DNA from 2 places in the Streptomyces sp. NPDC038280 genome. Region 1 is predicted to be linked to the other one. Evidence: riboswitches for the same ligand, from Rfam matches in the RefSeq annotation. Region 1 holds a riboswitch; the other holds the start of a gene.
The links. Region 1 has a riboswitch for glycine ahead of gcvT (glycine cleavage system aminomethyltransferase GcvT). Riboswitches for the same ligand answer to the same signal wherever they lie in the genome.

Region 2: linked by a shared signal. The riboswitch ahead of gcvP (aminomethyl-transferring glycine dehydrogenase) and the one ahead of gcvT (glycine cleavage system aminomethyltransferase GcvT) in region 1 are both predicted to bind glycine.

What each region holds. Positions count from the first base shown of each region.
Region 1 covers NZ_JBVJYZ010000007.1:200,198-205,988, forward strand. The annotation lists gene ACZ7J0_RS17360 (ABC transporter permease) at 1-160, opposite strand, end outside; gene ACZ7J0_RS17365 (enhanced serine sensitivity protein SseB C-terminal domain-containing protein) at 527-1,315, opposite strand; gene ACZ7J0_RS17370 (enhanced serine sensitivity protein SseB) at 1,378-2,118, opposite strand; gene ACZ7J0_RS17375 (AAA family ATPase) at 2,276-2,938, opposite strand; glycine riboswitch at 3,088-3,188, shown strand; gene gcvT (glycine cleavage system aminomethyltransferase GcvT) at 3,343-4,473, shown strand; gene gcvH (glycine cleavage system protein GcvH) at 4,541-4,918, shown strand; gene glyA (serine hydroxymethyltransferase) at 4,930-5,791, shown strand, end outside.
Region 2 covers NZ_JBVJYZ010000003.1:7,415-13,205, reverse strand. The annotation lists gene gcvP (aminomethyl-transferring glycine dehydrogenase) at 1-2,125, opposite strand, end outside; glycine riboswitch at 2,305-2,403, opposite strand; gene ACZ7J0_RS08320 (PRC-barrel domain-containing protein) at 2,517-2,918, shown strand; gene ACZ7J0_RS08315 (DNA polymerase IV) at 2,810-4,354, opposite strand; gene ACZ7J0_RS08310 (MerR family transcriptional regulator) at 4,499-5,098, opposite strand; gene ACZ7J0_RS08305 (bifunctional nuclease family protein) at 5,288-5,761, opposite strand.

The DNA of each region.
Region 1 (5,791 bases):
CGATGATTCCGCCCGCTATCGCCATCTTGTCGCGCTTGAAGCGCGCCCAGGCGATCTGACCGAGGGAACGGCCTTCGATCTGGCTCTGTTTGACCCCCGTGAGTACTGCCTCCGGCTGAGCCTCGGCAGCCGATCCGGTGGTCTCGATCGGTGCGGTCACAGTGCCTTAGACCCCTCCCGGCCGGCGGTGACCGGCCCGTACCCGCTGCTGTCACGGCTTGTCTCGCATCAGGTGATGGCGCAAGTCATGCCGATGGTGCGGAAATTACCCATGACGCCGCATGTGATGCGACTCGTACAAAGGACCGACGGTTCTTTGTTAGCGGGGAGTCTTCAACGGGTTTGCGATCACCCGCCAGACCTGGCGGGGAATGGTTGCTCAAACGTGATGCGGGGCGTGAGGTTCCGTTATCCGGACGCGGTGATCGCGTCAGCGGACCATCTCGGTCACTATTCCACCAGATCGGACATGACGGCCAACTGCCCCAACCGCTGGCGCAATTGGGGCAGAAGGATCGTGCGGATGTCAGTACGCGCGGGGAGCGGCCGGCGGATAGCCGTAACCGGGTGCCTGCGGCTGCGGAGCCGCGTGCGCGTCCCGGTCGTAGAAGGGCCGGGCGTTGGCCCGCAGCCACATCGTCACCGGGTCGTACTCGTCGGACATGGCGACCGTCGAGACGGGCAGCCCGTCGGGCACGGCGGCGATGGACTGCTGCATCATCGCGCGGACCGCGTCGACGGACGGGCCGCTGGTGTCGTACAGATCGAGGCCGATCGCGAGGTACGGGGAGCCGAGCGCCGGCTGGACCCAGGCGCGACGCAGCGAACGGACCGCGGCGGTGCGGTGGGCGTTCTGCGTGAGCAGGGCGTAGAACTGCGGGATCTCGATGGCCGGTTCGGTCAGCCGCAGGGGTCCCGCCGGCATCCGGTCGAGGCCGGTGGCGATCCGACGCAGATCGGCCCAGGGGATGCCGAGACCGCCGCCGGGGGCATGGGGATTGAGCCAGATGCCCCACCGGTCGGGATAGAGGGCGCGGGCGACGTCGCGGCCGCTGATCACTTCATGGGCGCGGGTCCAGCCGGAAGCGGAGAGCTCCTGGGTGGAGGTGACGCAGGGCGCGTAGCCCAGGCCGTCGACCTCCATGTTCCCGTACTGCGCCTCGGGCGAGCCGGCCGTGCCGTGCCACAGCAGCATCCAGACCTGGCCGTCGGCGAGCGCGTGCAGCAGCGACTCGTACGCGTCGTAGCGTCCGGGCGTCACCTGGCGCAGCATGTGCTCGACCTGCCCGGCCGCAGCGGTGCCTGACGCGCTCACCTTGGGTTCCGCCCCTCTTCGATCCACCGAACCAGCTTATGCGTGCTTGTGCGCGGTCCCGCTTACGCGGGCACCCGCTGGTAGAAGGGGCGCACCTTCTCCAGCATCCAGTCGCCGACCGGGTCCTGGGCGACGTCCAGGAGGACGAGGTTCACCGGCCACGACACGGCGGCCCGGCCGAGCGCGCGGCCGAGGGCATCCATCGGCGCGTTGCGGTCGGCGCCCTCCCAGGAGGCGAGCTGGACACCTATGAACAGGGACGGCGCCTCGCCTTCGACGCTGGCCAGGCCGCGGCGGGCGCTGAGGACCACACCGGTGGCCTCGAACTCGGCGGAGGCGACGGCGAGGAAGTCGACGGGGTCGTCCTGCCAGTCGGGCTCGAAGAGCCGGACCCGGCCACCGCTCGCGGGACCGTCCAGGGGGGTGCGGCCGACCCGGCACAGTTCGGCCACGGCGGGCGGCGGCAGGGGGAGGCCGACGGCGCCGCCGGGGTTCACCGCGATGCCGAGCTGCGGCGGCAGACCACGGGCGAGGTCACGGGCGGGGGCGACGGTGAAGGACATGTGGCCGCCGACGCAGGCGAGGAACTGCTGCTCGGAGCTGAAGACGGGGACGTACGGAAGTCCCTCGATCTCCATGGTCGGCAGATCGAGGTCCCTGCTGTCCGGTCCTCCGCCGTTGGGCAGGGGCACCCAGACGGAGCTGCGTCCCAGTACTTCGACGAGCCGGCCTCCCGCCGAGGGGTTGCCGAGCGAGGCGGCGAGCACCTCTTCCAGCTCGTTGCCCGGCCATGCACTGTCCACTGGTCGCTTCCCCTTCTGACCCGATCCCGGCAGAACCCTAACGCCGGGGCGGCGGCGGAAGGGCGCGCTGTGTCGAAAAGGACAGTGAGGGCCGGCTTCCGGTTCCACGGTTCCCCGGAACGGGCGGGTCGGTGGAGGTGGGTCCGGGCGGGGCGGTTCAGGCGGGGGCCGCGAAGGAGATGCGCTGAAGGGCGGTCGCCGCGTCACGGTCCAGAAGCGTCACGGAGGAGCAGCCGCGCGGGAGGTGGGCCGACTCCGCGTCGCGCAGCAGCCGGGAGACGGCGCGACGGTGGCGGGCGAAGGCGTAGCCGGAGACGCCCCGGCCGCGCTCGCGCTGGCCGGCCCTGGCCGTCCCGGGCGTGACGTCCAGCAGGAGCAGGTGCAGCGCGCCGCCGCGGCGCCGCGCCTCGCGGGCGAGCAGGCGCCTGACCCAGGTCTGGGTGCCGCAGTCGTGGACGACGACGCTCTCGCCGGAGCGCAGCGCCCGCCACAGGCCCGCGTAGTGGGCGATCCGGGCCGCCGGGCGGTAGACGGCATAGGGAAGGAAGGACGGCATCCGCGCCTCCCAGCGTTCGCGGGCGTCCTGCGAGTCGATCCCGCACTCCTGGGCCGTGCGCCGGATCAGCGTCGACTTTCCGCTGCCGGGCAGCCCGGAGACGACCACGATGTCCCCGGCCGCGAAGGTGAGGGCCCTGGGTCCCCGGCCGCCGCGCTCCCGCAGGTCGCGCGGGACCGGCGCGGCGGCCGCCGCGCGCACCCGCCCGCGCGGCGTGGGCAGCCCCGCCGTCGTCGCGTACGCACCTGTCCGCTGCAACGTCATCGCTTCTCCCCTGTCGGGTCGTCGGACCCTTGCCCATGGAGTGTAAAGAAACAGTAATGAGGCACAAGCGATTTGCCGATGAGATCCCTCGTGCAATGATGTGCGCGCCAAGCGCACACGCGTGCGCAGACAACCTCATACCGGCCGCTTGAATCCGCGCGGGAGAGTCCCGGGGGCGCAGTGACACCCCGGGCGCCGAAGGAGCAAGTTCCTCCCTTGAATCTCTCAGGCCCCGTACCGCGTGGATGAGGCAGATCTGAAAAGCGAGCCGCCTGGCGGCTCCACCCAAGGTGCAAGTCATGACCCGATGTACGTAAGGGTCGTGGTGAACCTCTCAGGTTCCGATGACAGATGGGGAGGATTGTCCTCGCCATCTCATGCCCTGGGACCCGGGAGCCACATCCATGAGCACTGCCCCCCGCCTGACAGCCCTCGATGCCCTGCATCGTTCGCTGGGCGCGACCATGACCGACTTCGCGGGCTGGGACATGCCGCTGCGGTACGGGAGCGAGCGCGACGAGCACAACGCCGTACGGACCAGGGCGGGTCTCTTCGACCTGTCCCACATGGGCGAGATCGCCGTCACCGGCCCGCAGGCCGTGGACCTGCTGAACTACGCGCTGGTCGGCAACATCGGCACCGTGGGCCCCGGCCGCGCCCGCTACACGATGATCTGCCAGGAGGACGGCGGCATCCTCGACGACCTGATCGTGTACCGGCTCCAGGAGCAGGAGGCCGCACCGGCCGAATATCTGGTCGTCGCGAACGCCTCCAACGCGCAGGTCGTCCTCGACGCCCTCACCGAGCGCGCCGCGGGCTTCGACGCCGAGGTACGGGACGACCGTGACGCCTACGCGCTGATCGCCGTCCAGGGCCCCGAGTCCCCCGGCATCCTCGCCTCGCTCACCGACGCCGACCTGGACGGGCTGAAGTACTACGCCGGCCTGCCGGGCACGGTCGCCGGGGTCCCCGCGCTGATCGCCCGTACCGGCTACACCGGCGAGGACGGCTTCGAGCTCTTCGTGGCCCCCGAGCACGCCGTGGAGCTGTGGCAGGCCCTGACCAAGGCCGGCGAGGGCGCCGGTCTGGTCCCGGCCGGTCTCTCCTGCCGCGACACGCTGCGCCTGGAGGCGGGCATGCCGCTGTACGGGCACGAGCTGACCACCGCCCTGACCCCCTTCGACGCCGGTCTCGGGCGCGTGGTCAAGTTCGAGAAGGAGGGTGACTTCGTCGGCCGCGCGGCCCTGGAGGCGTCCGCCGAGCGCGCCGCCACCAACCCGCCGCGCAAGCTGGTCGGCCTCGTCGCCGAAGGCCGCCGGGTCCCCCGTGCGGGCATGGCCGTCGTCGCGGGCGGAAAGGTGATCGGTGAGGTCACCTCCGGGGCCCCCTCGCCGACGCTGGGCAAGCCGATCGCCATGGCCTATGTGGACGCGGCGCACGCCGAGCCGGGCACGCCCGGTGTCGGTGTCGACATCCGCGGTGCCCACGAGCCGTACGAGGTCGTGGCGCTGCCGTTCTACAAGCGCCAGAAGTGACACTCGGTACCTCCCGTATCTCTCCCCCGTTCATCAGCACTCCCCCGCGTACAGGAGAATTCAGGTCATGAGCAACCCCCAGCAGCTGCGCTACACCAAGGAGCACGAGTGGCTGTCGGACGCCGAGGACGGCGTGTCGACGGTCGGCATCACGGAGTTCGCGGCGAACGCGCTCGGTGACGTCGTCTACGCCCAGCTCCCCGAGGTCGGGGACACGGTCGCCGCGGGCGAGACCTGCGGTGAGCTGGAGTCGACCAAGTCGGTCAGCGACCTGTACTCGCCGGTGTCCGGCGAGGTCGTCGCGGCCAACCAGGACGTGGTGGACGACCCGTCCCTGGTGAACTCCGCTCCCTTCGAGGGCGGCTGGCTGTTCAAGGTACGGGTGAGCGAGGAGCCGAACGACCTGCTCTCCGCCGACGAGTACACCGCGTTCTCCGGCAACTAAGGATGTCCCCGATGTCGCTTCTGAACACCCCTCTCCATGAGCTGGACCCGGATGTCGCCGCCGCCGTCGACGCCGAGCTGCACCGCCAGCAGTCCACCCTCGAGATGATCGCCTCGGAGAACTTCGCTCCGGTCGCCGTCATGGAGGCCCAGGGCTCGGTCCTCACCAACAAGTACGCCGAGGGCTACCCCGGCCGCCGCTACTACGGCGGCTGTGAGCACGTCGACGTGGTCGAGCAGATCGCGATCGACCGCATCAAGGAGCTGTTCGGCGCCGAGCACGCCAACGTCCAGCCCCACTCGGGCGCGCAGGCCAACGCCGCCGCGATGTTCGCGCTGCTCAAGCCAGGCGACACGATCATGGGCCTGAACCTGGCCCACGGCGGTCACCTGACCCACGGAATGAAGATCAACTTCTCCGGCAAGCTCTACAACGTGGTCGCGTACCACGTCGACGACGCCACCGGTGAGGTCGACATGGCCGAGGTCGAGCGCCTCGCCAAGGAATCCAAGCCGAAGCTGATCATCGCCGGCTGGTCCGCCTACCCGCGTCAGCTCGACTTCGCCGCCTTCCGCCGGATCGCCGACGAGGTCGGCGCGTACCTGATGGTCGACATGGCGCACTTCGCCGGCCTGGTCGCCGCGGGTCTGCACCCCTCGCCGGTGCCGCACGCGCATGTCGTCACCACGACCACGCACAAGACGCTGGGCGGCCCCCGCGGCGGTGTCATCCTGTCGACCGCCGAGCTCGCCAAGAAGATCAACTCGTCGGTCTTCCCCGGTCAGCAGGGTGGCCCGCTGGAGCACGTGATCGCGGCCAAGGCCGTCTCCTTCAAGATCGCCGCCTCCGAGGAGTTCAAGGAGCGCCAGCAGC
Region 2 (5,791 bases), on a different contig from region 1:
TGTGCAGGTTCAGGTGCGAGACGTCGCCACCGAACCGGCCCGGCTTGGCGAGCCCGACCAGGGCGTTGAGGTTGGCTCCGTCGACGTACACCTGGCCGCCGGCGTCGTGCACCTGGGCGCAGATGTCGGCGACGTGCTCCTCGAACACACCGTGCGTCGACGGGTAGGTGATCATCAGCACGGACAACTCGTCGCGGTACTGCTCGATCTTGGCGCGCAGGTCGTCGATGTCGATCTCGCCGTCGTCGGCGGTCTTGACGACGACGACCTTCATCCCGGCCATCACGGCGGAGGCGGCGTTGGTGCCGTGCGCCGAGGACGGGATGAGGCAGACGGTGCGCTGGGTGTCGCCGTTGGCGCGGTGGTAGGCGCGGACGGCCAGCAGACCGGCCAGCTCGCCCTGCGAACCGGCGTTGGGCTGGATGGAGACCTTGTCGTAGCCGGTGACCTCGGCGAGGCGCTCCTCGAGCTCGGTGATGAGGGTGAGGTAGCCCGCGGCCTGGTCGGCCGGCGCGAACGGGTGCATCGCCCCGAACTCCGGCCAGGTGACCGGCTCCATCTCGGTGGTGGCGTTGAGCTTCATCGTGCAGGAGCCGAGCGGGATCATGCCGCGGTCCAGCGCGTAGTCGCGGTCGGCGAGCTTACGCAGGTAGCGCAGCATCGCCGTCTCGGAGCGGTGCGCGTGGAACACCGGGTGCGTGAGGTACACGTCCGAGCGCAGCAGGCCCTCGGGAAGCGCGTCGGCGGCGGTGGCGTCGAGCACCTCGATGTCGGCGTCGACACCGAAGGCGGCCCACACGGCGGTGAGCTGGGCGCGGCCCGTGGTCTCGTCGCACGAGATGGACACGTGGTCGGCGTCGACGAGGTGCACGTTGACCCCGCCCTCGCGGGCGGCGGCCACGGCCTGCGCGGCGGTGCCGGGCACGCGGACCGTCAGGGTGTCGAAGTACGAGCCGTGCACGACCTCGACACCACCGGCGCGCAGCCCCTCGGCGAGGATCGCGGCGTAGCGGTGGGTGCGCCGGGCGATGCCCTTGAGGCCGTCGGGGCCGTGGTAGACGGCGTACATCCCGGCCATGACGGCGAGCAGCACCTGCGCGGTGCAGATGTTGCTGGTCGCCTTCTCCCGGCGGATGTGCTGCTCGCGGGTCTGCAGCGCCAGGCGGTAGGCCCTGTTGCCGTCCGCGTCGACGGAGACACCGACGAGGCGGCCGGGCAGGCTGCGGGCGAACTTCTCGCGGACGGCCATGTAACCGGCGTGCGGGCCGCCGAAGCCCATCGGGACACCGAATCGCTGGGTCGTGCCGACGGCGATGTCCGCGCCGAGCTCACCGGGCGAGGTGAGCAGGGTGAGCGCCAGCAGATCGGCGGAGACGGTGACGATCGCGCCGAGCTCGTGCGCCCGCTCGATGACCGGCTTGAGGTCCCGGACCGCGCCGGAGGCGCCCGGGTACTGGAGCAGCACGCCGAAGACACCGCGCTCGGCGATCTCCTCCGGAATGCCGTCGGACAGGTCGGCGACGACGACCTCGACGCCGGTCGGCTCGGCGCGGGTCTCGATCACGGCGATGGTCTGCGGCAGCGCGTCGGCGTCGACCAGGAAGACGCCGTCCTTGACCTTGCCGACCCGGCGGGCCAGCGACATGGCCTCGGCGGCGGCGGTGCCCTCGTCGAGCAGGGACGCGCCGGAGGTGGGCAGACCGGTGAGGTCGGCGACCATGGTCTGGAAGTTCAGCAGCGCCTCGAGGCGGCCCTGCGAGATCTCCGGCTGGTAGGGCGTGTACGCCGTGTACCAGGCCGGGTTCTCCATGACGTTGCGCAGGATGACCGGCGGCGTGAACGTGCCGTAGTAGCCGAGGCCGATCATCGGCGCGAGTACCTGGTTGCGGTCGGCGAGCGAGCGCAGTTCGGCGAGCACCTCGGCCTCGGTGCGGGCGGAGGGGAGTCCGAGCGCCTCGGCGCTCTTGATCACGTCCGGTACCGCGGCGTCGGTGAGTTCGTCGAGCGAGCCGTAGCCGACCTGCGCGAGCATCTTCGCGCGCGCCTCGGCGTCGGGTCCGATGTGCCGCTGCTCGAAGGGAATGCCCTGTTCGAGTACGGAGAGCGGAATGCGGTTGGCGGTCATGTACGGAGGCCTCCTGGTCGTCACGACCTGCGAGGGGCACCACGGCGCGGATGCCCGGACGGCCTCCCCCTCTGTCATCTCAACCTGAGAGTTTCACCGGCACGCCGAAACGGCACGCCGGCTTTCACCGTCGGTGAGAGCGGATGCCGTCGGACGTCCGCCCTGCTTTCCAGAGTGACCTCGTCCGTGCGGTACAGGGGCCTGAGAGATTCCGGGGAGGATTTGCTCCTTCGGCGCCCCCGAAAGGTTTCTTCGGTGGACTCTCCCGCACAGGGTCAGCAGCCACAGCCAGCCTACCAGCGAGGTTCCCCGGACATCCCTCGAGTGGCCGACATCCCCGTTGTGCACTTTCGTAGTGTTTGAAGAGCAGTTGCGAACCGTTGGAGGGACCGTGCAGACCGACATCGATCCGCGCAGCCTGATCGGCCGCAAAGCGTTCGACCGTGACGGGACCAAGATCGGAACCATCGACGAGGTGTACCTGGACGATGCCACGGGTGTTCCCGAGTGGGCGGCCGTGCGCACGGGCCTGTTCAGCAGAGACGCCTTCGTCCCCCTGGAGCCCAGCGAACTGGTCGGCGGCGCGCTTCACATCCCTTACGAACGCTCCCTGATCAAGGACGCGCCGGACTTCGGCGTCGGCCGCCATCTCTCCCCGGAGCAGGAGCTCCAGCTCTACCGGCACTACGGCATGGACCTCCCCGCCGCACCCGACGACGCGACTCCGTCCCCGCCACCGCCGGGCCGTGACTTCGGCCGGCTGGCAGGCCGCGACAAGCCCTCGGAGACCTGACCGTCCGCCGCACCCTCACCGGACCTGTCCACAGGTCCCGGTGAGGGCTCCGCCGCGCTCTCCTCCGCCGGGGTCTCCGGCTCCCTCCACACGAGCGGCAGCGGATCCGACAGCTCCAGTTCGGGGTCGTCGACGAGGAACGTCCGTACCCTCCCGGGCTTCGACCAGGGCTCTTCGAACCGCACGGTGACCCGTCCGACCCCGCTGCCCTGCACCCACCCCGGCCCGTACCGGGCGTGGCGCACGTCCCGCCCGGCCGGCCAGCGCCGCTCCGGCGGCTCGGCGGCGATCTCCGTCCGCTCCGCCGTCGCCCCGGGGTCCTGTTCGCCCTTCCCGTCGTCCTCGACCGCCGTCGGCTCGTCGTCGGCGGCCTGTGCGAAGAGGTCCTCCTGGGTGTAGTCGGCGAGGCCGGTCACACCCACGCCCAGCAGCCTGACGCCGCCGGTCGTGTCCACCGCCTCGAGGAGCCGTGCGGCCGCCTCCCTCACGACCGCCGCCGCGTCCGTCGGCCCGCGCAGCGTCTCCGACCTGGTCAGCGTCGAGAAGTCGAACCGCCGCACCTTGAGCACGATGGTCCGCCCCGAGTGCCCCGACGCCCGCAACCGCTGCACACACCGGTCGGCGAGGCGCTCCACCTCAACCCGGATGCGAACCCGGTCGTGCAGATCGACATCGAAGGTGTCCTCCACCGAGACGGACTTGGTGTCGCGCTCGGCCACCACGGGTCTGTCGTCGTGCCCCAGGGCCATCCGGGCCAGCGAGGCACCGTGCGCCCGGCCCAGGAGGCGTACGAGCTCGTCCTCCCCCGCCTCGGCGAGGTCCGCCACCGTCGTCATGCCGGCCCGGCGCAGATGCTCGCCGGTCGCCGGCCCGACGCCGGGCAGGATCCGTACGGACTTCGGGCCGAGCAGCTCGCGCTCGGTCCCCGGCTCTATCAGGACCAGCCCGTTGGGCTTGGCCTCCTCGGAGGCGATCTTGGCGAGCATCTTCGATCCGGCGAGTCCCACCGACCCGGTCAACCCGGTGGTGCCGAGAATGTCCCTGCGCAGCCGCTCACCGGCCTCCCGCGCCGTGGCCGAGTCATATGCCGCACCCCCGGCTTCGAGGTCCACGAAGGCCTCGTCCAGGCTCAGCGGCTCGACCAGCGGCGAGAGCCGTCCGAGCAGCTCCATCACCTGGTCGCTGACCGAGCGGTAGAGCGAGAAGCGGGGCACCAGATAGGCGGCGTTCGGCGCGAGCCGTCTGGCCTGGGACATGGGCATCGCCGAATGCACCCCGAAGCGCCTGGCCTCGTACGAGGCGGTGGCGACGACTCCGCGCGGGCCGAGACCTCCGACCACCACCGGCTTTCCGCGCAGGCTCGGCTTCGCCGCCTGCTCCGCGGCGGCGAAGAAGGCGTCCATGTCGAGATGCAGGATCGTCGGCGCGGCTCTCACACCACCGATGCTGCCCTACGGCACTGACAATCGACCCGCACTTCTGTACGACGGTCCGGCCGCGTCGCCGCGGACATCCGGCCGCAAGGACGAGACAGCGACCGAGACCGCCGGGTCAGAGGCGCCGGAAGGCACCAGCGAGCCTCAGACGGCCTTGTCGCGGCGGCGCCGCGCCAGCTCGTCCGCCGGGTTGTGCCCGACCAGCGTCTCGCCGGTGTCGACCCGCTCCCCGTGAAGTTGCGACAGCGCGGCCTCGACGTCCCGCCACACCACACCCACGGCGATCCCGAAGACCCCCTGGCCGCCCTGCAACAGATCGACGACCTCGTCCGGCGACGAGCACTCGTACACCGTCGCGCCGTCGCTCATCAGGGTCATGCGCTCGAGGTCCCGGAAGCCCCGCGCCCGCAGATGCTGTACGGCCGCCCGGATGTTCTGCAGCGCCACCCCGGTGTCCAGGAAGCGCTTGACGATCTTGAGTACGACGACGTCACGAAAGCTGTAGAGCCGCTGGGTGCCGGAGCCGTACGCGGGCCGCACGCTGGGCTCGACCAGCCCGGTGCGCGCCCAGTAGTCCAACTGGCGGTACGTGATGCCCGCCGCCGCGCACGCGGTCGGCCCTCGATACCCGATGGTGTCGGTCGTCGGCTCGGCCGCCGCCGCACTGCCGTGGAGCGGATACGGCCCGCTCTCCCCCGGACTCCGTCCGAGGGAACCCCCTGCCGTACCGTCGCCGCTGCTCATGACGCCGACCCTCCGTCCTTGACCTGCCCACACGACGGTAGGCAGTCACTCGGGGTGCGTCAACGATCGCCACACTCGGCACGCCGAGTGATAATCACCCTGAGAGTGGTTTCCCGTGACTCTCTTCCGGGAACGGCTACTCGAATGCCCGGACGGCACCCGGAGCAGCGAGACAGGTCGAAAGGCCGGTCACTGGCTACTGGATCCGAAGTCCTCCGGCGAGATCTGGTCGAGGAACTCGCGGAATTTCTCCACTTCGTCCTCCTGCTCATCCGGAATCGCGATGCCGGCATCGTCCAGCACACCGTCACTGCCGAAGATCGGCGTCCCGGTCCGCAGGGCGAGCGCTATGGCGTCGGAGGGCCGAGCGCTCACCTCAACGCCACTGGCGAAGACCAGCTCCGCGTAGAAGACCCCTTCCCGCAGGTCCGTGATCCGGACCTGGGTGAGCTCCTGCCCGACGGCTTCGAGCACGTCCTTGAAGAGGTCATGAGTCAGGGGCCTGGCCGGAGCCATGCCCTGTTGGGCGAAGGCAATGGCCGTCGCCTCACCCGGTCCGATCCAGATGGGGAGGTACCGATCGCCTCCCACTTCACGCAGGAGCACGATCGGTTGGTTGGAGGGCATTTCCACCCGGACACCCACAACGTCGAGCTCGTTCACACAGCAACCCTAGGACGTGCCCGACCGGTT